2 regions of the Caulobacter sp. DWR1-3-2b1 genome follow, and region 2 is predicted to be linked to the other one. Evidence: predicted binding sites of a transcription regulator. Region 2 holds the regulator's gene; the other holds the start of a gene.
What was found. The regulator LexA, encoded in region 2, represses DNA repair genes until DNA is damaged. The targets are predictions, from matches to a motif close to ATGTTCNCNANNTGTTCT.

Region 1: a site for LexA is predicted at 6,619-6,636, ahead of recA (recombinase RecA). Genes of this name have one in related genera too.

The regions. Positions count from the first base shown of each region.
Region 1 covers NZ_JAFCSZ010000001.1:288,413-299,668, reverse strand. Annotated here, with positions in the region: gene ACP69S_RS01525 (phosphoadenylyl-sulfate reductase) at 1-698, shown strand, start outside; gene ACP69S_RS01520 (branched-chain amino acid aminotransferase) at 838-1,929, shown strand; gene ACP69S_RS01515 (GNAT family N-acetyltransferase) at 1,926-2,453, opposite strand; gene ACP69S_RS01510 (DUF4440 domain-containing protein) at 2,523-2,909, shown strand; gene ACP69S_RS01505 (DUF885 domain-containing protein) at 3,023-4,852, shown strand; gene ACP69S_RS01500 (EAL domain-containing protein) at 4,881-6,488, opposite strand; gene recA (recombinase RecA) at 6,740-7,804, shown strand; gene alaS (alanine--tRNA ligase) at 8,885-11,256, shown strand, end outside.
Region 2 covers NZ_JAFCSZ010000010.1:46,081-57,336, forward strand. Annotated here, with positions in the region: gene trpE (anthranilate synthase component I) at 1-42, shown strand, start outside; gene ACP69S_RS11290 (hypothetical protein) at 39-245, opposite strand; gene ACP69S_RS11295 (anthranilate synthase component II) at 357-953, shown strand; gene trpD (anthranilate phosphoribosyltransferase) at 961-1,989, shown strand; gene trpC (indole-3-glycerol phosphate synthase TrpC) at 1,986-2,774, shown strand; gene ACP69S_RS11310 (hypothetical protein) at 2,882-3,184, opposite strand; gene lexA (transcriptional repressor LexA) at 3,546-4,256, shown strand; gene mfd (transcription-repair coupling factor) at 4,457-7,921, opposite strand; gene ACP69S_RS11325 (succinate dehydrogenase assembly factor 2) at 7,931-8,224, opposite strand; gene ACP69S_RS11330 (DEAD/DEAH box helicase) at 8,407-10,215, shown strand; gene ACP69S_RS11335 (hypothetical protein) at 10,311-10,601, shown strand; gene ACP69S_RS11340 (coniferyl aldehyde dehydrogenase) at 10,624-11,256, opposite strand, start outside.

The sequences.
Region 1 (11,256 bases), on a different contig from region 2:
GGCTGGACGCCGAGCTGCGCGACGCCCATCCGCTGACCATCGTGCGCAAGGCCTTCGAGACCTTTGGCGACAAGCTGGCCCTGGTTTCGTCCTTCGGGGCGGAGTCGGCCGTGCTGCTGCACCTGGCCTCGCGGGTGTCGCCCAAGATCAGCGTGCTGTTCCTCGACACCGGCATGCTGTTTGGCCAGACCCTGGACTACCGCAAGCAATTGGCCGCCCAGCTGGGCCTGACCGACGTGCGTGACCTGCGCCCGGCCTTTGCCGATCTGGCCATCAACGACCCCAAATCGGACCTGTGGCGCACCGATATCGACGGTTGCTGCCACATCCGCAAGGTGTTGCCGCTGGACCGCGCCTTGGGCGGTTTCGACGGCTGGATCACCGGCCGCAAGCGCTTCCACGGCGGCGACCGCCTGCGTTTGGCGGTGGTCGAGGAGGCCGACGGCAAGATCAAGTTCAACCCACTGGCCAACTGGTCCAAGGCCGAGCTTGACGCCTATATCGCCGAATACGACCTGCCGGCCCATCCGCTGGTGGCCCAGGGCTTCCCGTCGGTCGGCTGCTGGCCCTGCACCAAGCCCGCCGAAGCCGGCGATGACGTCCGCGCCGGTCGTTGGGCCGGTCAGGACAAGACCGAATGCGGCATCCATGTCGCCCGCGCGCCAGGCTTGGCGTCGAACGTCGGCGGCGATATCTAGCCCCGAGGGCTTGCGAACCTGAGGGAGGATGCGGTCTTTGCGTCCGTGGCCCTTGACGCGAAGCATCAGCCATATCCATTCCACCGTTGTGGCGTGCTCGCGCCGCGACCGATCTTCTCGAGCGAGAGCCAAGCGCCACATGACCTCAGCCGCCACCTCTTCGTTCGCGCACGTTACGCATCCCAAGCCGACCTCCGCCGAGCAGCGCGCCGCGCTTCTGGCCGATCCGGGCTTTGGCCGGGTGTTCACCGACCACATGGTCACCATCCGCTATTCCCAGGCCGCCGGCTGGCATGACGCCAAGGTCGAGCCGCGCGGTCCCATCCCGATGGATCCGGCCTCCTCGGTGCTGCACTACGCCCAGGAAATCTTCGAGGGCATGAAGGCCTATCGCACGGCGGACGGCGGCACGGCCCTGTTCCGGCCCGAGGAAAACGCCCGCCGCTTCCAGGACTCGGCCCGCCGCATGGCCATGGCCGAGCTGCCTGAGGCCCTGTTCGTCGAAGCCGTCGAAAAGCTGATCGACATCGACCGCGAGTGGATCCCGGAAGGCGAGGGCAGCCTCTATCTGCGGCCCTTCATGTTCGCCACCGAGGTGTTCCTGGGCGTCAAGCCGGCGAGCGAATACCTGTTCGTGGTTCTGGCCTCGCCGGTCGGGGCCTATTTCAAGAACAAGGCCTCAGCGATCTCGGTCTGGGTCTCGGAGACCTATACCCGCGCGGCCATGGGCGGCACGGGCGCGGCCAAGTGCGGCGGCAACTACGCCGCCAGCCTGCTGGCCCAGTCCGAGGCCATCGCCCACGGCTGCGACCAGGTGGTGTTCCTCGACGCGGTCGAGCGCCGCTGGGTCGAGGAACTGGGCGGCATGAACGTCTTCTTCCGGATGGACGACGGCGGCCTGATCACCCCGCCGCTGGGCGGCACCATCCTGCCCGGCATCACCCGCAACTCGATCATCACCCTGGCCCGCGACCAGGGTATAGAAGTGCGCGAGGAGCCCTATTCGCTGGATCAGTGGCGCGCCGACGCCGCCAGCGGCCGGCTGCGCGAGGTCTTCGCCTGCGGCACCGCCGCGGTGCTGACGGGTATCGGCACAGTGCGCACCACCTCTGGCGATTTCACCATCGGCAACGGCGCCGAGGGCGAGACGACCGAGCAGCTGCGCAACGCCCTGATCGGCATCCAGCGTGGGCGCACGGCCGACCCTTACGGCTGGGTTCACCCGGTCTAGGGTGTTCGCTCCAGCAGCATGATCGGCGCGTCTTTGTAGGATGTGTGGGTCACGACCTTGAAGCCGGTCTTGCGGGCCAGGGCCAGGGACGCGGCGTTGCCTGGATCGATGATGCAGGGCACGCGTGGCGGGGCCAGGGTCTGGTCAATCCAGGCTAGGCCCGCCGTCACTGCCTCAGTTCCAAAGCCCTGGCCGTGCGACCAGGCCGCGAGCACCCAGCCCATCTCCGGCTGGCCGAAGAAGCTGGGCTCGATCTCGCGGTGGAAGTCGGCAAAGCCGACCTCGCCGACATACCGGCCCGTCGCCGTCTCGCGCACCGCCCAATAGCCATAGCCCAGCAGCGGCCACAGGCCGCGCGAGCGCAGCAGCCGCGCCCAGCTCTCCTCCGGCGTCGAGGGGCGACCGCCGACGAACTGGGTGACGATGGGGTCCGACCACATGGCGACGCTGTCTTCGAAGTCGGACACCTCCGAGGCTTTCAGGGTCAGACGTTCAGTGACGATCACGGGCGGGTACGACGACATGGCGACTCTGTTTGCGGCGCGGTGAGCCGACACGCTACACCGCCGAAGCCGTTTTGCGAGACCTAGCCCATGACCACGCCTCAAGACGCCATCGCCGCCCGCCGCAAGCTGACCAACAAGCTGATCGCCGGGAAGACCGCCGCGCGGCTGACGCCGTTCTTCGACCCGCAGGTCCGGCTGATCGCCGGCGACGGCTCGCTGCTGATGGGCGCGGCCGAGGTGATCGCCGCCTTTGACGGCCAGTTCCGCGATCCGAACTTCATCGCCTATGTCCGCACCGGCCAGAGCGTCGAGCTCGACAGCGCCGGCCTGCGCGCCGCCGAGCAGGGACGCTGGGTCGGCTCCTGGAAGGGCGCGGCGGACCAGTCGGGGACCTATCTGGCCGTCTGGAAAAAGGTCATCGGCCAGTGGGTGATCGAGAGCGAGCTCTATGTGACCCTGGATCGCGGCGACTGACTTTTTCGACGTCAGCGGCTTGGCCAGACCGCGCATTAACAGAAATTAATTTACGGGCATCGGGCTCTGGGCCTACGCATTCGCCCAACAAAACGTTCTTTAGGGGTCTCGCCTTGCAAAATCGTCGTCAGATGCTGTTCTCGACCGTCGCCGCCGGCTTCGCCGCTTCGGCACCGTCGCTCGCCTTCGCCCAGGCCGCCGCGCCCGCCAATGGCGAAGTGGCCAAGATGAACGCCCTGTTCGACGACGCGATGGCCAAGCTGATGCGCCAGGCGCCGGAGCTGACCACCAGCCTGGGCCTGGACAAGGGCGACCTGGCCTGGACCAAGGGCATGCTCAGCGACCGCTCGTTCGAGGCGATCGCCGCCGGCGCCGCCCAGACCCGCGAACAGCTGAAGGCCCTGCGCGCCATCGACCGCAAGTCGATGTCAGGCATGGACGCCGTCAATTACGACACCGTCGAGTTCACCCTGGCGGTGCAGGACGAAGGCAGCAAGTTCACCTATGCCGGCGGCGGTTCGGGCGCACCCTATGTGCTGTCGCAGCTGACGGGCAGCTACCAGCAGATGCCAGACTTCCTCGACACCCAACACGCCATCGAAACCAAGGCCGACGCCGACGCTTACCTGCAGCGGATGGAAGGCTTTGCCCGTCTGATGGACCAGGAAACCCTGATCGCCAAGCGCGACTACGCCGACGGCGTTATCCCGCCGGACTTCGTGATCGACAAGGCCCTGATCCAGATGAAGTCCTTCGCCGACACGCCCACGGCCGAGGCGCCGTTGATCAAGTCGATCGTGCGGCGCACCACGGAAAAGAAGATCGAAGGCGACTGGGCCGGCGAGGCGACCAAGGTCTATCTCAACTCGGTCCTGCCCGCCCTGAAGCGCCAGATCGCCCTGCTGGAAAGCGTGCGGCCCAAGGCCACCCATGACGCCGGCGTATGGCGCCTGAAGAACGGCGGCGACTACTACGCCACTTCGCTGAAGAACTACACGACCTCAACCCTGACCCCCGACGAGATCCATCAGCTGGGTCTGGACATGGTCAAGTCGATCGAGGCCCAGGCCGACAAGATCTTCAAGATCATGGGCATGTCCAAGGGCACGGTCGGCGAGCGCATGGCCGAGCTGGGCAAGGACATCTACGAGAATACCGACGCGGCCAAGGAACAGCTGATCGCTGACCTGAACGTCAAGGCCAAGTGGATCGAAAAGCAGTTGCCGGCCTATTTCGGTCAACTGCCCAAGGCCCCGCTGGAAATTCGCCGTGTGCCCAAGGCCATCGAGGCCGGCGCGCCGGGCGGTTACTACAATTCGCCTTCGCTCGACGGCAAGCGCCCGGGGATCTACTGGATCAACCTGCGCGACACCAAGGAACAGGCCAAATACACCCTCACCACCCTGACGGTGCATGAAGGCGTTCCCGGCCACCACCTGCAGCTGACCCTCTCGAACGAGGCGCAGGGCCTGCCGCTGATCCGCAAGGTGATCGGTTTCTCCGGCTATGCCGAGGGCTGGGCGCTCTATTCGGAAGAGCTGGCCGTCGAGATGGGCATCTACAAAACCGATCCGCGCGGCCACATCGGCATGCTGCACGACGCACTGTTCCGCGCCGTGCGCCTGGTCGTCGACAGCGGCATGCACCACAAGAAGTGGAGCCGCGAACAGGCCGTCAAGTACATGGCCGAGACCATGGGCGACGAGGAAAGCGGCGCGATCACCGAGATCGAGCGCTACTGCGTGTGGCCGGGCCAGGCCTGCAGCTACATGATCGGCAAGATCGTCTGGCTGCGTGCGCGCGAGAAGGCCAGGAAGGCGCTTGGCAAGAAGTTCGACATCCGCCAGTTCCACGACGCGGGCCTGCTGTCGGGCATGACCCCGCTGACCGTGCTGGAAACCGTGGTCGACAACTACATCGCGACCAAGAAGGCCGGCAAGTAACCTACAGGACGAGCAGGAGAGTTGGGGCCTAGCCCCAGCTCTCCGACGCCCCGGCGCGGCGCGCCGCGGGCTTGACCGGGCTGGCGGGCTTGAGGGCCGGTTGCGGCTGGTCCGCCGGACGGCCAAACAGCCACCCTTGGGCGAAGTCGACGCCGGCGGCGCGCACCACGTCCTCGACCTCGACGGTCTCGACCATTTCGGCGACCGTGCGGATCTTCAGGTCGCGGCACATCTCGACCAGGCGTCGCACCATGACGCCGTCGCGACCGTTGCCGGCCAGTTCCCGGACATAGCGGCCGTCGATCTTGACGATGTCGAGGTCGAGTTCCTGCAGATAGGCGAACGAGGCGGCCCCCGCGCCAAAGTCGTCCAGGCAGACCAGCGATCCAAGGCTCCGCAGCGCCTGGATGTGGCGATTGGCGCGCGGCAGGTCGTCGACCGCGGCGCTCTCGGTGATCTCGAAGATCAGGCGACCCTTGGCTTGGTCGAACCTGGCCAGAATGCGAGAGACGTTGTCGACGAAGCTCTCGTTGACGATGGTCCGGCCCGAGACATTGACCGCCAGCTTCAGTTCGCCAGACCGATCCTGCACCAGGCGCTTGACGGCCTGCTCGACGATGGCGTGATCGAGTTCCTCGATCAGATCGAACTCCTCGGCCATGCGGATCAGGGCGAACGGGCTGACGCCGTCCTCGAAACGCACCAGCGCCTCGTGGTGGTGCGCCAGGCCGGTCGCCAGATTGACGACGGGCTGAAAGGCCAGATTGAACCGGCGCTGGGTTACGGCGACACCGAGGGCGCCTGCGCGGGCCAGGGTGCGCTTGACCGAGCGGTTCATCGCCTCGGACAGGTTCATCGGCGGCGCGTCTTTCAGGCCTTCGCGCAGAAAGTCGTCCATGGCGTAGCGCAGCGCGCGCATGGCGCGGGCCGAAGCGGTTCCGACCTCCAGCGACACGACATGGGCGGTGGTTTCCAACGCCAGCATATGGCTGAGGCGTCGGGTCAGGGCCTCGGTGTTGTCGTCCTTGGCGCGCAAAATGGCAAAGCGGTCGCTCGACAGTCGCGTGGCCGCCGCGCCGCCGTGGGACTCGGCGCGCACCGCGCCAGCCACCTGAGAGTCAAGCATCTCGGCTTCGGCGGAGGGCAGGGCGCCGCGTCGGTCGCCGAGGCCGGCGAATTCGATCATGGCCAGTTCCAGCTCGAGGCCGGTGACCCGCGCCGCCTCAAACAGGCCCTTGGCGATGTCTTCGAATGAGTTGCGCGGGTGCAGGCCCTCGGGGCCGACGGCCGGGATTGGCGCCTGGCTGGAGGTCAGGGCGCAGGATATGCGACCCTCGTTCTCCGGCAGGGCGCGCATCATCACGCTGACATGGCGTTCCACAGGTCCGGCCAGGCGAACCACCACCGGCCCCCGCCGGGCGCCGTCGTCGGCGCAGGACAGGAGGGCGTCCATCAGGTTCTGATCGGCGGCCCAGAACAGGTCTCGCCAGACCTTGCCGGTCAGGGCTGCTTCGCCCTGGCCGACAATGCGCTGGGCAGCGCCCAGGGCCATGTCGATCTTGCCGTCACGAATCTCGACAAGGAGGTCGGCGCTGGCGAACGCCAGGCCAAGAAGGCGACGCGGATCAATCGACAAGGCGGATTCCCCTATACGACCGAAACCGTCGCACGGGGGTCTTAAGGACGTGTTTCTGCGAACGAAAAAGACGCGCGGCCACGGCCGGCGTCCTGTTCGGAAAGAATGGAACACCAAACGCCTGTCGAAAAGAACATCTTGCGAACACAGAACAAAGCCGGTACGACTTTGAGTGTTCTCCGATCGATGGGCGCGCGTAACGCGAAGCCCGGCTTGGCCGGGTGGAATCATGAAATAAGGGCGCATCTCCAATGAACCAGGCGGCTTTGAAACTCGTGGGCAAGGAAGACGGCGACAAGCAGCGCGCGCTCGAAGCGGCGCTCGCTCAGATCGATCGGGCGTTCGGCAAGGGCTCGGTGATGAAGTTGGGCGAAAAGGGCAAGGTCGAGATGGAGTCGGTCTCCACCGGCTCGCTCGGCCTGGATATCGCCCTTGGCATCGGCGGCCTGCCCAAGGGGCGGGTGATCGAGATCTATGGTCCGGAAAGCTCGGGCAAGACGACCCTGGCCCTGCACGTGGTGGCCGAGGTCCAGAAGGCTGGCGGCACCGCTGCCTTCGTCGACGCCGAACACGCGCTCGATCCGGGCTATGCCTTCAAGCTGGGCGTCAATCTCGACAACCTGCTGGTCTCTCAGCCTGACAACGGCGAACAGGCCCTGGAAATCACCGACACCCTGGTGCGTTCGGGCGCTGTCGACGTGGTCGTCATCGACTCGGTCGCAGCCCTGACGCCCAAGGCGGAAATCGAAGGCGAGATGGGCGACAGCTTGCCTGGCCTTCAGGCCCGCCTGATGAGCCAGGCCCTGCGCAAGCTGACCGGCTCGATCAACAAGACCAACACCATCGTCATCTTCATCAACCAGATCCGTCACAAGATCGGCGTGATGTACGGCAGCCCGGAAACTACCACGGGCGGCAACGCCCTGAAGTTCTACGCTTCGGTGCGCCTGGACATTCGCCGCACCGGCTCGGTGAAGAACCGCGACGAGATCATCGGCAACAATGTCCGCGTGAAGGTGGTCAAGAACAAGGTCGCCCCCCCGTTCCGCGAGGTCGAATTCGACATCATGTACGGCGAGGGCATTTCCAAGTTGGGCGAGATCATCGACCTAGGCGTCAAGGCCGGGGTCATCGACAAGGCCGGCTCGTGGTTCTCCTACAACAGCCAGCGCATCGGTCAGGGCCGCGACAACGTCCGCGAGTTCCTGAAAGCCAACAAGGATCTGGCCAACGAGATCGAGGCGGCCGTCCGCAAGTCTTCCCAGAAGATCGAGGAAGAGCTGCTGGTCGGCGGTCCCGAGGACGGCGACGAATAGGACCAGGAACGCTCGTGAAAAGGAGCGGCCCTACAGGTTTCGCGACCTTCGTTTAGCTCGGGCGCACCCCGCCAATACTTGACGCCCGTGGCTTCCCGCCACGAAGGCCGCGATCCCCCGGACGCCTGGACCCCAAACCAGGCGTCCGACTTCGTTTGGGGGGGGGCACAAACCCTCCCCCCAGCGGGGGAGGTGTCGGCGAAGCCGACGGAGGGGGAAGTGCTGCTGAGTTGGTGCGGTCTTCCCCCACCGGCCTGACGGCCGCCTCCCCCTTCAGGGAGAGGATCTTCGCGCTCTATCCTCTGCGGATAGGGAATGGAGTTGAGCGAAATCAATGACTTCGAATTTTCTCGCCCTTCTGTATCCCCCGCACCGAAACCTGATGGATACTGCTTCTTGTCCCCGTCGCAGGGGGAGGGCGCTTGGTACCGGCCTGATGCGGCGACGGGTGATGAAGCTGAGCGGGGCCGCGCGGTCACGCGGCGGGTACGATGGTGGTCTGTTCGTTGGATTGATCCGGGACCACCGGACCACTCGCAGGTGAGACAGCGCGGAATAAAGGAGGGCGGGGGTCAGAAGCCGCCTATCGCACATCGTCGGCGTCGAGACGGATAGCCGATCGACGAGATGCGCGCCCGTCCGGGGGTTAATTGGGAATCAGAGCTGAAACTCACGCTCGTGTGCCCCGATCCTCACGGTCAAGAACAGCTTGGCGAAGCGGACAGGTCGAACCGAAACGCACAAAACACATCACGGTCATCCGGGTTCGCCCCGGCCGCTTCGCGCCTCCCCACCCACTTGCAGCCAGTTTGGCGCGGGGCCGAAAAGCCGTGTCCACCAGACCCGCCCCCACCTGACCGCTTCGCGGTCGTCCGCCCCCGGAGGGGGCAGATGAGATCGTCTTCCCCCTCCGGGGGAGGAACGCCGCAGGCGCGGAGAGGGCTAGTGGTCAGTCAAGACTGTCCTTTGGAACGCACCAACGCGTCCCCACATCCAACTCGGTTTCCACTCCGCCGAAAACCGCGCTATGCAGCGCCAACCTCCGGACAGCCGGACTCTATCGAGATCCTAGAGACGCCCATGCCCAGCCTGAACGAGATCCGCGGAACCTTCCTCGACTATTTCGGCAAGGCCGACCACGCGATCACGCCGTCGGCGCCGCTGGTGCCGCAGAACGATCCGACCCTGCTGTTCGTCAATGCCGGCATGGTGCCGTTCAAGAACGCCTTCACCGGCGCCGAGACGCCGGCTTATCCGCGCGCGGTCAGCTCGCAAAAGTGCGTTCGCGCCGGCGGCAAGCACAACGACCTGGACAATGTCGGCTACACCGCCCGCCACCACACCTTCTTCGAGATGCTGGGCAATTTCTCGTTCGGCGACTATTTCAAGGAACAGGCGATCACCCACGCCTGGACCCTGCTGACCCGCGACTACGCCCTGCCCAAGGACAAGCTGCTGGTCACGGTCTATCACACCGACACCGAAGCCGCCGACCTGTGGAAGAAGATCGCCGGCCTGACCGACGACCGCATCATCCGCATCGCCACCAACGACAATTTCTGGTCGATGGGCGACACCGGTCCGTGCGGTCCGTGCTCGGAAATCTTCTTCGACCACGGCGCCCACATCGCTGGCGGCCCTCCGGGCAGCCCGGATGAGGATGGCGACCGGTTCATCGAGATCTGGAACCTGGTCTTCATGCAGTTCGAGCAGATGGCCGGTGGCGAGCGCCTGTCGCTGCCCAAGCCGTCCATCGACACCGGCATGGGCCTGGAACGCGTCGCCGCCGTCCTGCAGGGCGTGCACGACAACTATGACATCGACATCTTCAAGGCCCTGATCGCCGCCAGCGTCGAGCTGACCGGCGTCAAGGCCGAGGGCGCGCAAGCCCCGTCGCACCGGGTGATCGCCGACCACCTGCGCTCGTCCTCGTTCCTGCTCGCCGATGGCGTCACGCCGTCGAACGAAGGCCGCGGCTATGTCCTGCGCCGGATCATGCGCCGGGCCATGCGCCACGCCTATCTGCTGGGCGCCAATGAGCCCCTGATGCACCGTCTGGCTCCGACCCTGGTGGCCGAGATGGGCCAAGCCTATCCCGAACTGCGCCGCGCCGAGGCCTCCATCGTCGAAACCCTGCGCCAGGAGGAAGAGCGTTTCCGCATCACCCTGGGTCGGGGCATGGGCCTGCTCGACGAGGCCACCGCCAACCTGTCAGCCGGTGGCGTGCTGGATGGCGACGTCGCCTTCAAGCTCTACGACACCTACGGCTTCCCGCTGGACCTGACCCAGGACGCCGTGCGCGCCAAGGGCATCACGGTCGATACCGACGGTTTCGACGTGGCCATGGACAAGCAGCGCACCATGGCGCGCGCCAACTGGGCTGGTTCGGGTCAGACTGGCTCGGCTGCCGCCTGGTTCGCGATCAAGGAGCGAGCCGGCGCCACTGCGTTCGTCGGCTATGAGACCACCGAGACCACCGGGGTGGTGAAGGCCATCCTCATCGACGGCGCGGAGGTCGAAACCGCTTCAGATGGTCAGACCGTCGAGGTCTTGCTGGACCGCACCAGCTTCTATGCCGAGAGTGGCGGTCAGGCCGGTGACACCGGCGTCATCGAAGCCGGCGGTCGTGAGAGCCGCGTGCTCGACACCCAGAAGCAGGCCGGCGAGCTTTATGTGCACCGCGTCGAGCTGGCCGGCGACCTGAAGGTCGGCGACAGCGTCGTGGCCTCGGTCGACGCCGCCCGTCGCACCACCACCCGCTCCAACCACTCGGCTGCCCATCTCGTGCATGCCGCCCTGCACCATGTGCTGGGTCCGCACGTCGCCCAGAAGGGCCAGATGGTCGATGGCGAGCGCATGCGCTTCGACTTCAGCCACGGCGGCCCGCTGTCGCCCAACGAGATCGAGCGCATCGAAGCGGAGGTTAATGAGGTCATTCGCCAGAACGCCCTCGCCGAGACCAAGGAGATGGCGCCGCAGGAGGCCATCGAGGCCGGCGCCGTGGCGCTGTTTGGCGAAAAGTACGGCGACAGCGTCCGGGTGCTAACCTTGGGCAATTCGCTGACCGAGGCTGGCAAGTACTATTCGGTCGAGCTGTGCGGCGGCACCCACGTGGCCCGCACCGGCGACATCGCCCTGTTCAAGATCGTCTCCGAGCAGGGCGTCGCCGCTGGCATCCGTCGCATCGAGGCCCTGACCGGCGAGGCGGCCCGCCGCTTCCTGCTGGACCAGGCCGGCGTCGCCAAGGCCTTGGCCGACCAGTTCAAGACCCCGGTCAGCGAGGTCGTCGCCCGCGTCGACGCCCTGATCGCCGAGCGCAAGTCGCTGGAAAAGCAGCTGGCCGAGGCCAAGAAGCAGCTGGCCCTGGGCGGCGGTGGCGGCGCGGCCTCGGGTCCTGAAGACATCGCCGGCACCGCCCTGATCGCCAAGGTGCTGGACGGCGTCGGCGGCAA
Region 2 (11,256 bases):
GCTCTGAAGCGCGCGGCCGAGGAAGCTTGGCGGTTTGCCTAGTAACCGAGGCGGTCGGCCGGCAGATGCTGGATAACCGCCGGCGGGGCCAGCACCATCACGGTGGCGAAGCTCAGCGCGCAGAACGCCGCGAAGGCCGCCGCCGCCAGGACGGGTCCCATCTTCTGGCGGCGCTCCTTGGGCCGCAGCAGGGCGCGGGCATAGGCCATGGCGACAGGGTCGAGGGCGGAATCAGACGAGACCATGGATCGACCATGCCCCACGCCATACGATCTGTAATCGCCTTAAGCCTTTCTCGCGCTCAAATGCCGCAAACCCCCTCCCGCTTCGGGCTCGCCCGTTCTAGAAGCTAAGTCATGATCCTGGTCATCGATAACTACGACAGCTTCACTTACAACCTCGTCCACTATCTGAACGAGCTTGGGGCAGAGACGGTCGTCCACCGCAACGACGACCTGACGGTGCAGCAGGCCCTAGCCCTGCGCCCCGCCGCGATCCTGCTGTCGCCGGGGCCCAAGGCTCCAGATCAGGCCGGAATCTGCCTGCCTCTGCTGCGCGGCGCGCCAGATGACATGCCCATTCTCGGCGTCTGCCTTGGCCACCAAGCCATCGGCCAGGCCTATGGCGGCGAAGTGATCCGCGCCAAGGAAGTGATGCACGGCAAGACCAGTCCCATCCGCCACGCCGACAAGGGCATCTTTGCCGGCCTGCCCAACCCCTTCACCGCCACCCGCTATCACAGCCTGGCCGTCCGTCGCGAAGACCTGCCGGCCGAGCTGGAGGTCACCGCCTGGACCGACGACGGAGAGATTATGGGCGTGCAGCACCGCACCCGCCCCGTGCATGGCGTGCAGTTCCACCCCGAATCCATCGCCACCGAGGGCGGCCACCAGATGCTGGCTAATTTCATCGACCTGTCCGGCGTGAAGCGCGACGCGGCGATCTGGGTCTAGGCACAGCATGTCCGACACCTTCAAGCCGCTCCTGGCCAAGCTGGCCGACGGCCAGACCTTTTCCGAAGACGACGCGGAAGTCTTCTTCAGCGCCTGCCTGCGCGGCGAACCTACTCCAGCCCAGATCGGCGCGGCGGTCACCGCCATGCGCCTGCGCGGCGAGACGGTGGGCGAGATCGCCGCCTGCGCCCGCGCCATGCGCCGCGCCGCCGTCGTGCTGGATCATCCCTATGACGTGATCGACGTCTGCGGCACCGGCGGCGATGGCCAGCATACGCTGAATATCTCCACCGCCGTCGGCTTCGTGGCGGCGGGCGGCGGGCTGAAAGTCGCCAAGCACGGCAACCGCGCCGTGACCTCGAAGTCTGGCACTGCCGACGTCCTGACCGCTCTGGGGGTCAATATCGACGCCAGCCGCGAGCAACAGCGCCGCGCCCTCGACGACGCAGGCATCTGCTTTCTGTTCGCCCAAGCCCATCACGGGGCGATGAAGCATGTCGCGCCGATCCGGCAGCAGTTGGGCTTCCGCACCATCTTCAACCTGCTGGGTCCCCTGACCAATCCGGCTGGAGCCAAGCGGCAGGTGGTAGGCGTCTCGGCCCCGCGCTTCGTCGAGCCCATCGCTCGCGCCCTGGGCGCCCTGGGCGCCGAGCGCGCTTGGTCGGTGCATGGCTCAGGCATGGACGAGCTGACCACCACCGGCGAGACAGAAGTCGCCGAATGGCGCGATGGGGCGGTGCGCCTGTTCGTCATCACCCCCGAGGCCGTCGGCCTGCCGCGCGCCTCGCTGGCCGACCTGACCGGCGGCGAGCCCGACTTCAACGCCGCCGCCCTCACCCGCCTGCTGGATGGTGAAAAGGGCGCCTATCGCGACATCGTCCTATTGAACGCCGCTGCCGCCTTCCTGGTCGCCGACAAGGTCGAGACCCTGATGGAAGGCATTGAGGCCGCCGCAGCCTCAATCGACAGCGGCGCGGCCAAGGCGACCCTGGCCGGCCTGGTCATGGCCACCAATACCGAACTGGCGGGCGCATGACCGACATTCTGGCCAAGATCGCCGCCTACAAGCGCGACGAGGTTGTCGACCGCAAGCGTCGCCGCACCCAGGCCGCGCTCGACAACGCGGCCCGCAACGCCTCTTCCCCGCGTGGCTTTAAGAACGCCCTGAAGAATGCTCATGCTCCCGGCAAGCTAGCCCTGATCGCCGAGATCAAGAAGGCCTCTCCGTCCAAGGGCCTGATCCGCGCTGATTTTGATCCACCCGCCCTTGCCCGCGCCTATGAGGCCGGCGGCGCGGCCTGCCTGTCGGTGCTGACCGACGGTCCCAGCTTCCAGGGCGCCGATCCCTATCTGATCGACGCCCGCGCCGCCGTCAGCCTACCCTGCATCCGGAAGGACTTTTTGGTCGATCCATGGCAGGTCTCCGAGAGCCGCGCCTTGGGCGCCGACGCCATCCTAGTGATCCTGGCCATGATCGACGACGTCCTGGCCGCTGAATTGATGAGCGAAGCCGAACGCCTGGGCATGGACGCGCTGGTCGAGGTCCACGACGAGGCCGAAATGGCCCGCGCCGGTGAGCTGGGCTCCACCCTGGTGGGCATTAACAACCGCGACCTGAAGAGCTTCGTGGTCGATCTGGCGGTCACCGAGCGCCTGGCCGCTCAGGCTCCAAAGGACGCCTTGCTGGTCACCGAGAGCGGGATATTCACGCCCGAGGATGTGGTGCGCATGGACGCGGTCGGCGCGACAGCCATGCTTGTCGGCGAGAGCTTGATGCGCCAGGCCAACGTCACGGCCGCGACAAGGGCGCTGCTGGCCTAGCCTGCCCTTTTGCGGGCTTGCAGCCGACGCGCTTAATAGGCGCCTGCCGGACCGCCCTCTTGGCCGGCGCGCGCCACAGGGGCGCGCGTCGGTTGGAGATCAGGCGATTAGTGGGTTTTAGCGGCGGCGGCGGCAGCCGCCTCGGCCTTGCGTCCCGCCGTCGCAGCACCTTCAGCGGTCGCGTCGGCGGCCTTGTCGGCAGCTGCAGCGGTATTGGCGGCGCCGGTGGCGACCGCGTCGCCCGTCTTGTCGGCGGCGATGGCAGTGTTATTGGCCGCGTCGTTGGCGGCCGACGCTGTGGCGGCGCCAGCGTGATCGGCGGCGGCGGCGGTTTCGCTTTCGGTCTTCGGCGAGCAGGCGACCGCGGCTGATGCGATGGCGGCAACGGCGACGAGGGTGAGTAGACGCATGGGAAATGCTCCTGAGTTGACCGCCGCCAAGTCGACGGAAGCTCAACCGGAAACACAATTCTCCAGTTGAGGTTCCAAACAGCCCATCCCGTCATCTCGAGGATCGGGACGGACATGAAGCGACGCGCGATCCGCCAGGAGGCTCCGTACGCTGCAGTCGCTGTCAGCGACCATCACCGGAGAGGGAATCTCGCGACAACCTCAAAGGCCGATTCGACGAGCGAGGGCCTGATTGGCACTATCCACGCCAGCAAATGCTCGACCTGTGACGCCGCAAGCGCGTCAACTTGACATTAAGGAAGAACACCTAGAGAACATTCACAAGGTTTGCGGTTTGTTCCGCGTCTTCATCGAGGTCGAGATGCTCACGCGCAAGCAGCACGAGCTGCTGATGTTCATCCACGAACGCATCAAGGAGAGCGGCGTATCGCCGTCGTTCGACGAGATGAAGGAGGCGCTGGATCTCGCGTCGAAGTCCGGCATCCACCGGCTGATCACGGCGCTGGAAGAGCGCGGCTTCATCCGTCGTCTGGCCCACCGGGCCCGGGCGCTGGAAGTGGTGAAGCTGCCGCAACAGGCGACCACGGCCGCGCCGCCCAAGGGACGCGGCACGTTCAAGCCACAGGTTGTTGAAGGCGGCGGCGTTCCACCTGCGACGAGCAGCGGCTCGGCGCCGACGGCGGCCAATGACAGCCGCGAATTGCCGATGCTGGGCAAGATCGCCGCCGGTACGCCCATCGACGCCATCCAGCACGAACGCGAGCGCCTGCCAGTGCCAGAGTCGATGCTCGGCAGCGGGGAGCATTACGTACTCGAGGTTTCCGGAGACTCGATGATTGAGGCCGGAATCCTCGACGGCGACTACGTCATCATCAAGAAAGGCGACACCGCAAATTCCGGCGAGATCGTTGTAGCCTTGGTGGGCGAAGAAGCCACACTCAAGCGCCTGCGCAAGAAGGGCGGCTCGATCGCTCTGGAGGCGGCAAACCCGAAGTACGAGACGCGCATCTTCGGTCCGGATCAGGTCGAGGTGCAGGGCAAGCTGGTGGGGCTGATCCGGCGGTATCACTAGCGCCGCGGCGACTTTTCCGAAATCGAAGGCCGTCCCGGCGATGTCGGGGCGGCCTTTTTCAATTTCAAACCTTATCATCCCGGCCGAAGCGAAGCGGAGAGTCGGGACCGCAGCAAGCTCATGGACTTGCTGCGGTCCCGTGTAGCCTCTGCGAGGCTTCCGGGATGACAAGAATAGATAGGGAGCGGGCTCCGGAGCCTCTACTCCTTCGCGATCCGCGCCAAGTGCCCCAGGATCTTCTCCGCCGCATCGAGCCGCTGAGCCGGGGTGTCCCACTCGCCCTTGATCACCACCTTCTGATCCGGACGGATCTTCCAGATCAGACCGTTCTTGGCGACGTACTGCATCAGGCCCAGCGGATTGGCGTAAGTATCGTTGCGGAAGCTGGCCACGGCGCCCTTGGGTCCCACATCGATCTTGGCCACATTGGCCTCGCGGCACAGGCCCTTGATGGCGACGACCTTGAGCAGGCTATCGGTCTCGGGCGGCAGCGGGCCGAAGCGGTCGATCAGTTCGGCGGCCAGGGCTTCGCGGTCGGCCGACTTCTCAGCCTCGGACAGGCGGCGATAGAGCGACAAGCGCACATTGAGGTCCGGCACATATTCGTCCGGGATCATCACGGCCGCGCCAGTATTGATCTGCGGCGACCAGCCTCGGTCCTCCAGCAAAGCCTCCGCGCCCTGGCGCTGGCGCAATTCGGCGACGGCGTCTTCCAGCATCTGCTGATAAAGCTCGACGCCGATTTCCTTGATGTGGCCGCTCTGCTCGTCGCCCAGCAGGTTGCCCCCGCCGCGCTGGTCCAGGTCGTGACTGGCCAACTGGAAGCCCGCGCCAAGACTATCAAGCGATTGCAGCACCTTCAGCCGCTTCTCGGCCGACAAGGTGATGGTCTTCTCGTTGGGCGTCGTCAGATAGGCATAGGCGCGGGCCTTGGAGCGGCCGACCCGGCCGCGGATCTGATACAGCTGGGCCAGGCCGAACATGTCGGCGCGGTGGACGATCAGGGTGTTGGCCGAGGGGATGTCGAGCCCGCTCTCGACGATCGTGGTCGCCAGAAGCACGTCATATTGGCCCTCATAGAAGGCCGTCATCACGTCTTCCAGCTGGGTCGGGGCCATTTGTCCGTGGCCGACCACGTACTTGACCTCGGGCACCTGGGTGCGAAGGAACTTTTCGATCTCCTCCAGGTCCTTGATGCGCGGCACAACATAGTAGGCTTGGCCGCCTCGATACTTCTCGCGCAGCAGGGCCTCGCGCAGGGTCACCGGGTCGAACGGGCTGATATAGGTGCGCACCGCCAGGCGATCGACCGGCGGGGTGGCGATGATCGACATCTCCCGGATGCCGCTGAGCGCCATCTGAAGGGTGCGCGGGATCGGCGTCGCGGTCAGGGTCAGCATATGCACGTCGGCGCGAAGCTCTTTCAGCTTCTCCTTGTGCTTGACCCCGAAGTGCTGCTCCTCGTCGACGATCACCAAACCGAGGTCCTTGAACGAGACCTGCTTGGACAGCACCGCGTGGGTGCCGACCACGATCTCCAGCTGACCATTCGCCAGGCCCTCCCGGGTCTCGGCGGCTTCCTTGCCGGTGACCAGACGAGACAGTCGAGTGATCTCGACCGGCCAGCCCTGGAAGCGGTCCTTGAAGGTCTTGTAGTGCTGGCGGGCCAGCAAGGTGGTGGGGCAGACAAGAGCCACCTGCTTGCCGCTCATCGCCACCACGAAGGCGGCGCGCAGGGCGACTTCGGTTTTGCCAAAACCGACGTCACCGCAGATCAGGCGGTCCATCGGTCTGCCCGAACCCAGGTCGCTCAGCACGTCGGCGATGGCCGATAGCTGGTCGTCGGTCTCTTCATAGGGGAAGCGGGCGCAGAACTCGTCGAACACGCCATGCGGTGGATCGGTCTCTTCCACCGATTTCAACTGGCGGGCGGCGGCGATCTGGATCAGGCCCTCGGCCATGACCCGCAGGCGCTCCTTGGCCTTGGACTTGCGGCTCTGCCAGGCGGCTCCGCCCAGCTTGTCCAGCTGGACGTTCTCACCGTCGGTTCCATAGCGGGTCAGCAGGTCGATGTTCTCGACCGGCAGGTAGAGCTTGCTCTCACCGGCGTACAGCAGGTCCAGGCAGTCGTGCGGCGCGCCCTGGACGTCGAGGGTTTTCAGGCCCTCATAGCGGCCGATACCGTGGTCGATGTGGACAACGAGGTCGCCTTGCGTCAGGGCGCTGGCCTCGGCCAGGAAGTTGGCGGCGCGGCGCTTCTTGCGCGGCCGGGCCAGGCGGTCGCCTAGTATGTCGGTCTCGGAGATAACCGCGAGATTTTCGGTCTCGAAGCCGTGGTCCAGCGGCAGGACCACGCGCTGGGGGGTCTTAGGATCATTGGCCTTGGCCGCCTGCCAATAGCCGGCATGGGTGATTTTCGTCAGGCCATGGTCTGCCAGCATGGTCCCCAGGCGCTCGGACGAGCCCTCTGACCATGAGGCGAAAAGCACGCGCTTGCCGCTGCTCGCCAGATCGCTGGCATGGGCCGCGGTAGCCTCGAACAGATTGACGCTGTCCTGGGCCCGCTCGGCGGCGAACACCCGGCCCAGCTTGGCCCCCATGTCCACCACGTCCAGGCCCTGAGGCTGGAACGGCGTGAACCGGCGATGCGGGCGATCGCCTAGAGCCTCTTCCCACTCTTCCGCCGTCAGATAGAGCGCGCGGGGCTCCAGTGGGCGATAGGCCGACTTCCGGTCGGCGCTGGCCCGGGCCTGATAGGCGTCTTCGATCATCGACAGGCGCTCGTCACGCGCTTCCGAGGCTTGGTGATCGATCCCGACCAGCGAGCCGTCGGGCAGATAGTCGAACAGGGTGGCCATCCGCTCGTAGAACAGCGGCAACCAGTGCTCCAGACCTGCGCGGCGACCGCCCTCGCTGACCGTGGCGTAGAGCGCATCGTCGCCCGGCGCGCCGAAGGTGGCCACATAGCCCCGGCGGAAGCGCGAAATGCCTTCGGCGTCCAGCAGGGCCTCGCTGACCGGCAGGAGATCGACTTCCTTCAGCTGCCTGGTCGAGCGCTGGGTCTCGGGATCGAAGGCGCGGATGCTCTCCAGCGTGTCGCCGAACAGATCCAGGCGCACAGGCTCCTCGGCGGCCGAAGGATAGACGTCGATGACGCCGCCCCGGATCGCGAATTCGCCCTTCTCCGACACGGTGGAGGCGCGAACATAGCCGTTGACCGCGAAGTAGCGCTCCAGGTCCTTGATATCGACGCTGCCGCCGACCTTGGCCGAATAGCTGGCCCGCATCAGGACGGTCTTGTCGGGCACGCGCTGCAGCAGGGCCGGCGCCGCGATAACCAGGAGGGCCGGCTCGGTCGTACCCAGGCCCCTGGCCAGTCGAGACAGGGTGGCCATACGCTGGGCGGCGACGCCGGCCGAGGGTCCGACCCGGTCATAGGGCAGGCAGTCCCACGAAGGGAACGGCACCGCATCGATCTCGGGCGCGAAGAACTTTAGGGCGTCGATAAAAGCGTTGGCCCGCGCCGTGTCCCGGGCCACGAAGGCGGTTAGACCGCCCCGCGCGCGGGCGATGTCAGCCATCACCAGGGCGTCGAAGCCCTCGGGCGCGCCGGCCAGGGTCAGGCCGCCTGCGGCCTTGGCGATCTGCTTGGCGTCGTAGGCCATGAAACTCTCTTAAGCGCCGTCGCCGACCGGGCGAACGGCATGGGCCTCGAAGCGGAATTCGCGAATCATCGCCAGCACATCAGTCTCGAATTCCGCCGGCGTGGCTTCCTGCCCAACGATCCAGGCGTAGATTTCGCGATCGGGTTGATCGAGCAAAGTTTCGAGGGTGTCGAACTGTTCCGACGTCAGGTTCTGGCCATGGTTGTCCGCGAACGGCCCCAGAATGAGGTCCGCCTCCCGAAAGCCGCGATGCCAGGCGCGGAAGCGAAGCCGCCGAAGGCGGGAGTCGTGATCGATGGTCATGTGTCGGGCGGATATAGAGCTTACGAAGGCTTCGCGCCAGTGACGCCGGCCGCCAAACAGTCTTCGTCGAGATTGACTTTCCGGGGGTTCCGCCTATTTATCCCCAGCTTCGGAGCAGGTCAGGCGAATCCGCGCCGCCCGTTCGCCCAAACACGGGCGGCTCTGAATTCAGCCAGATTGATATGACAGAATTTTCCGAACTCGGGCTTTCGCCCACGACCCTCCAAGCGGTCGCAGACACCGGCTACACCACGGCCACCCCCATTCAGGCCGCCGCCATCCCGGTGGCCCTCGCCGGCCAGGACGTTCTGGGCATCGCCCAGACGGGCACCGGCAAGACCGCCGCTTTCACCCTGCCCCTGATCGACAAGCTGATGACGGGTCGCGCCAAGGCGCGCATGCCGCGCGCGCTGGTCATCGCCCCGACCCGCGAGTTGGCCGACCAGGTCGCCTCCAGCTTCGAGAAATATGCCAAGGGCACCAAGCTCTCCTGGGCGCTGCTGATCGGCGGCGTGTCGTTCGGCGATCAGGAAAAGAAGCTTGATCGCGGCGTCGACGTCCTGATCGCCACCCCCGGCCGCCTGCTCGACCATTTCGAGCGCGGCAAGCTGCTGATGACCGGCGTGCAGTTCCTGGTCGTCGACGAAGCCGACCGAATGCTGGACATGGGCTTCATCCCGGACATCGAGCGCATCTTCAAGATGACGCCGCCCAAGAAGCAGACCCTGTTCTTCTCGGCGACCATGCCGCCGGAAATCACCCGCCTGACCAAGCAGTTCCTCAAGGATCCCGTGCGGATCGAGGCGACACGTCCGGCGACGACCAACGTCAACATCACCCAGCTGCTGGTGAAGGTCCCCTCCTCCGATCCCAAGGCCAAGCGACTTGCTTTACGGGCTTTGATCGAGAAGGCCCAGATCGAAACCGGCATCGTGTTCTGCAACCGCAAGACCGAGGTCGATGTGGTCGCCAAGTCGCTGCGCTCGCACGGCTTCGACGCTGCAGCCATCCACGGCGATCTGGACCAGAGCCAGCGCATGAAGACCCTCGCGGCCTTTCGCGACGGCTCGCTGAAGATCCTGGTGGCCTCCGACGTCGCCGCGCGCGGCCTGGACATCCCGGCCGTCAGCCACGTTTTCAACTATGACGTCCCGCACCATGCCGATGACTATGTGCACCGCATTGGTCGCACCGGCCGGGCCGGTCGTTCGGGCATCACCTACATGCTGGTGACGCCGGGCGACGACAAGGGCTTCGACAAGGTCGTCAAGCTGATCGGCTCGACGCCCGACGAAGAGAAGCTTGACCTCGACTACTCGCAGGCCGTTACCGTCCATCGCGACGGCGACAAGAAGCGCGGCGGCCGTGGCGCGCCCAGCCGTGATCGTGGCGGTGAGCGCGAAGTCGGCGAACGTTCGGCCCGTGGTGGTCGCGGCGCTCGGACCCGCGACGCCGAGGCTGCTCCGGTCGGAGCCGTCGTTCCTGTCGAAGGTGCGGTCGAAGTCGCGCCTGTGGAAGCCCGCGGAGATCGTCCCGCCCGCAGCCGTAGCGAGCGCAAGCCTCGCGAACGTAGCCCCCGCGCTGATCGTCCCGAACGCGCCGCCGGGCCGGAAGCGGCCGAGGCCGTTGTCCAGGTCGAAGTTGAAGCAGAAACCGCAGCGCCTCCGGCGCGTGAGCGCAGTCGCGACCGTGGTCGTGGTCGCTCGGAAGGCGGTCCGCGCCCAGAACGCGTCGAAGCCGCTCCCGAAGTCGAATCCGAAGCTCCGCGCGAACGCGGTCGTGACCGGAGCCGCCCCGAGCGAGCCGCCGCGCCCGAGCGTGCAACTCCTCTTGAACGCGAAGCCCGCCCGGCTTCGCCCGTGCGCGGCGTTCAGCCGGTTCGTGGTCGTGAAGACGAAGACGACCGCCGGGTCGTGGGCTTCGGCTCCGACACACCGGCCTTCCTGATGCGCGCCCCGCCCCGCCTCCCCAAGGTCTCTTCCGACGACTGATAGGGACGGCGGCACCAAAGCTTTGCCATTCCTTTGAAAAAAGTGCATGATAGCGGCGTTCTCGGCTCTGGCCGGGGCGCCGTTCACGCGACGCCGTGGCCGATCCGAGCCCCTCGAAGGTCTTTGGCATGCAATTCGGGAACGACCCTGAAATCTCACGGGACCTTTTAGCCCACGAGCGCACTTTCCACGCGTTCAACATGCTGCTGCGCTGGTCGATGCTCGGCCTGGCAACCGGCCTGACGATGCTGACCATTTGGTTCGCCACGCCGATCGGTTTCTTCGGCGCGCTGATCACCGGGATCATCGTCTGGCTCGCGGGGTATTACGGGCTCGTTCGCCATGAGGCGCGGCAGCCGCTGGATCCCTGGGCGATGGGACGCTGAACCGCCATCGCCTCGGTTCTGATCAGCGCTTGATCTGACCTGCCAGATACTTGCGGATGCCCTCGCCATAGGGCGGCCGCAGGCCCAGCATCGGCGCGATGTCTTTCTTCAGCTGCTGAAACACAGCCTTCCTGTGGCTGAACTCCAGGAAGCCGTCATATCCATGATAGGCGCCCATGCCGGCCGGTCCAATGCCGCCGAACGGCAGCTCTTCCTGGGCGACGTGAAAGATCACGTCATTGACCGTAACCCCGCCGCTGGTGGTGCGCTCCAGCACCCGGTCCTTCTCGGCCTCGTCGGTTCCAAACCAGTAGAGCGCCAGCGGCCGGTCGTGGGCGTTGATGTAATCCACGGCCTCCTCGACCCGCTGATAGGTCTTCACCGGCAGCACCGGGCCGAAGATTTCCTCACGCATCACTGCCATGTCGTCGGTGGGATTGAGGATCAGGGTCGGGGCGATCTTGCGATGCGGCTGCTGCGACAAATCTTCGCTGGCCGGATTGATCTCGATGATCGTGGCGCCCTTGGCGCGGGCATCCTCGACATAGCCGGTGATCCGGTCGAAGTGGCGCTGAGCGACCACGGCGGTGTAGTCGGGATTGTCCTTCAGGGTCGGAAAATAGCGGCCGACGGCGGCCTTGGCCTCGGCCACGAA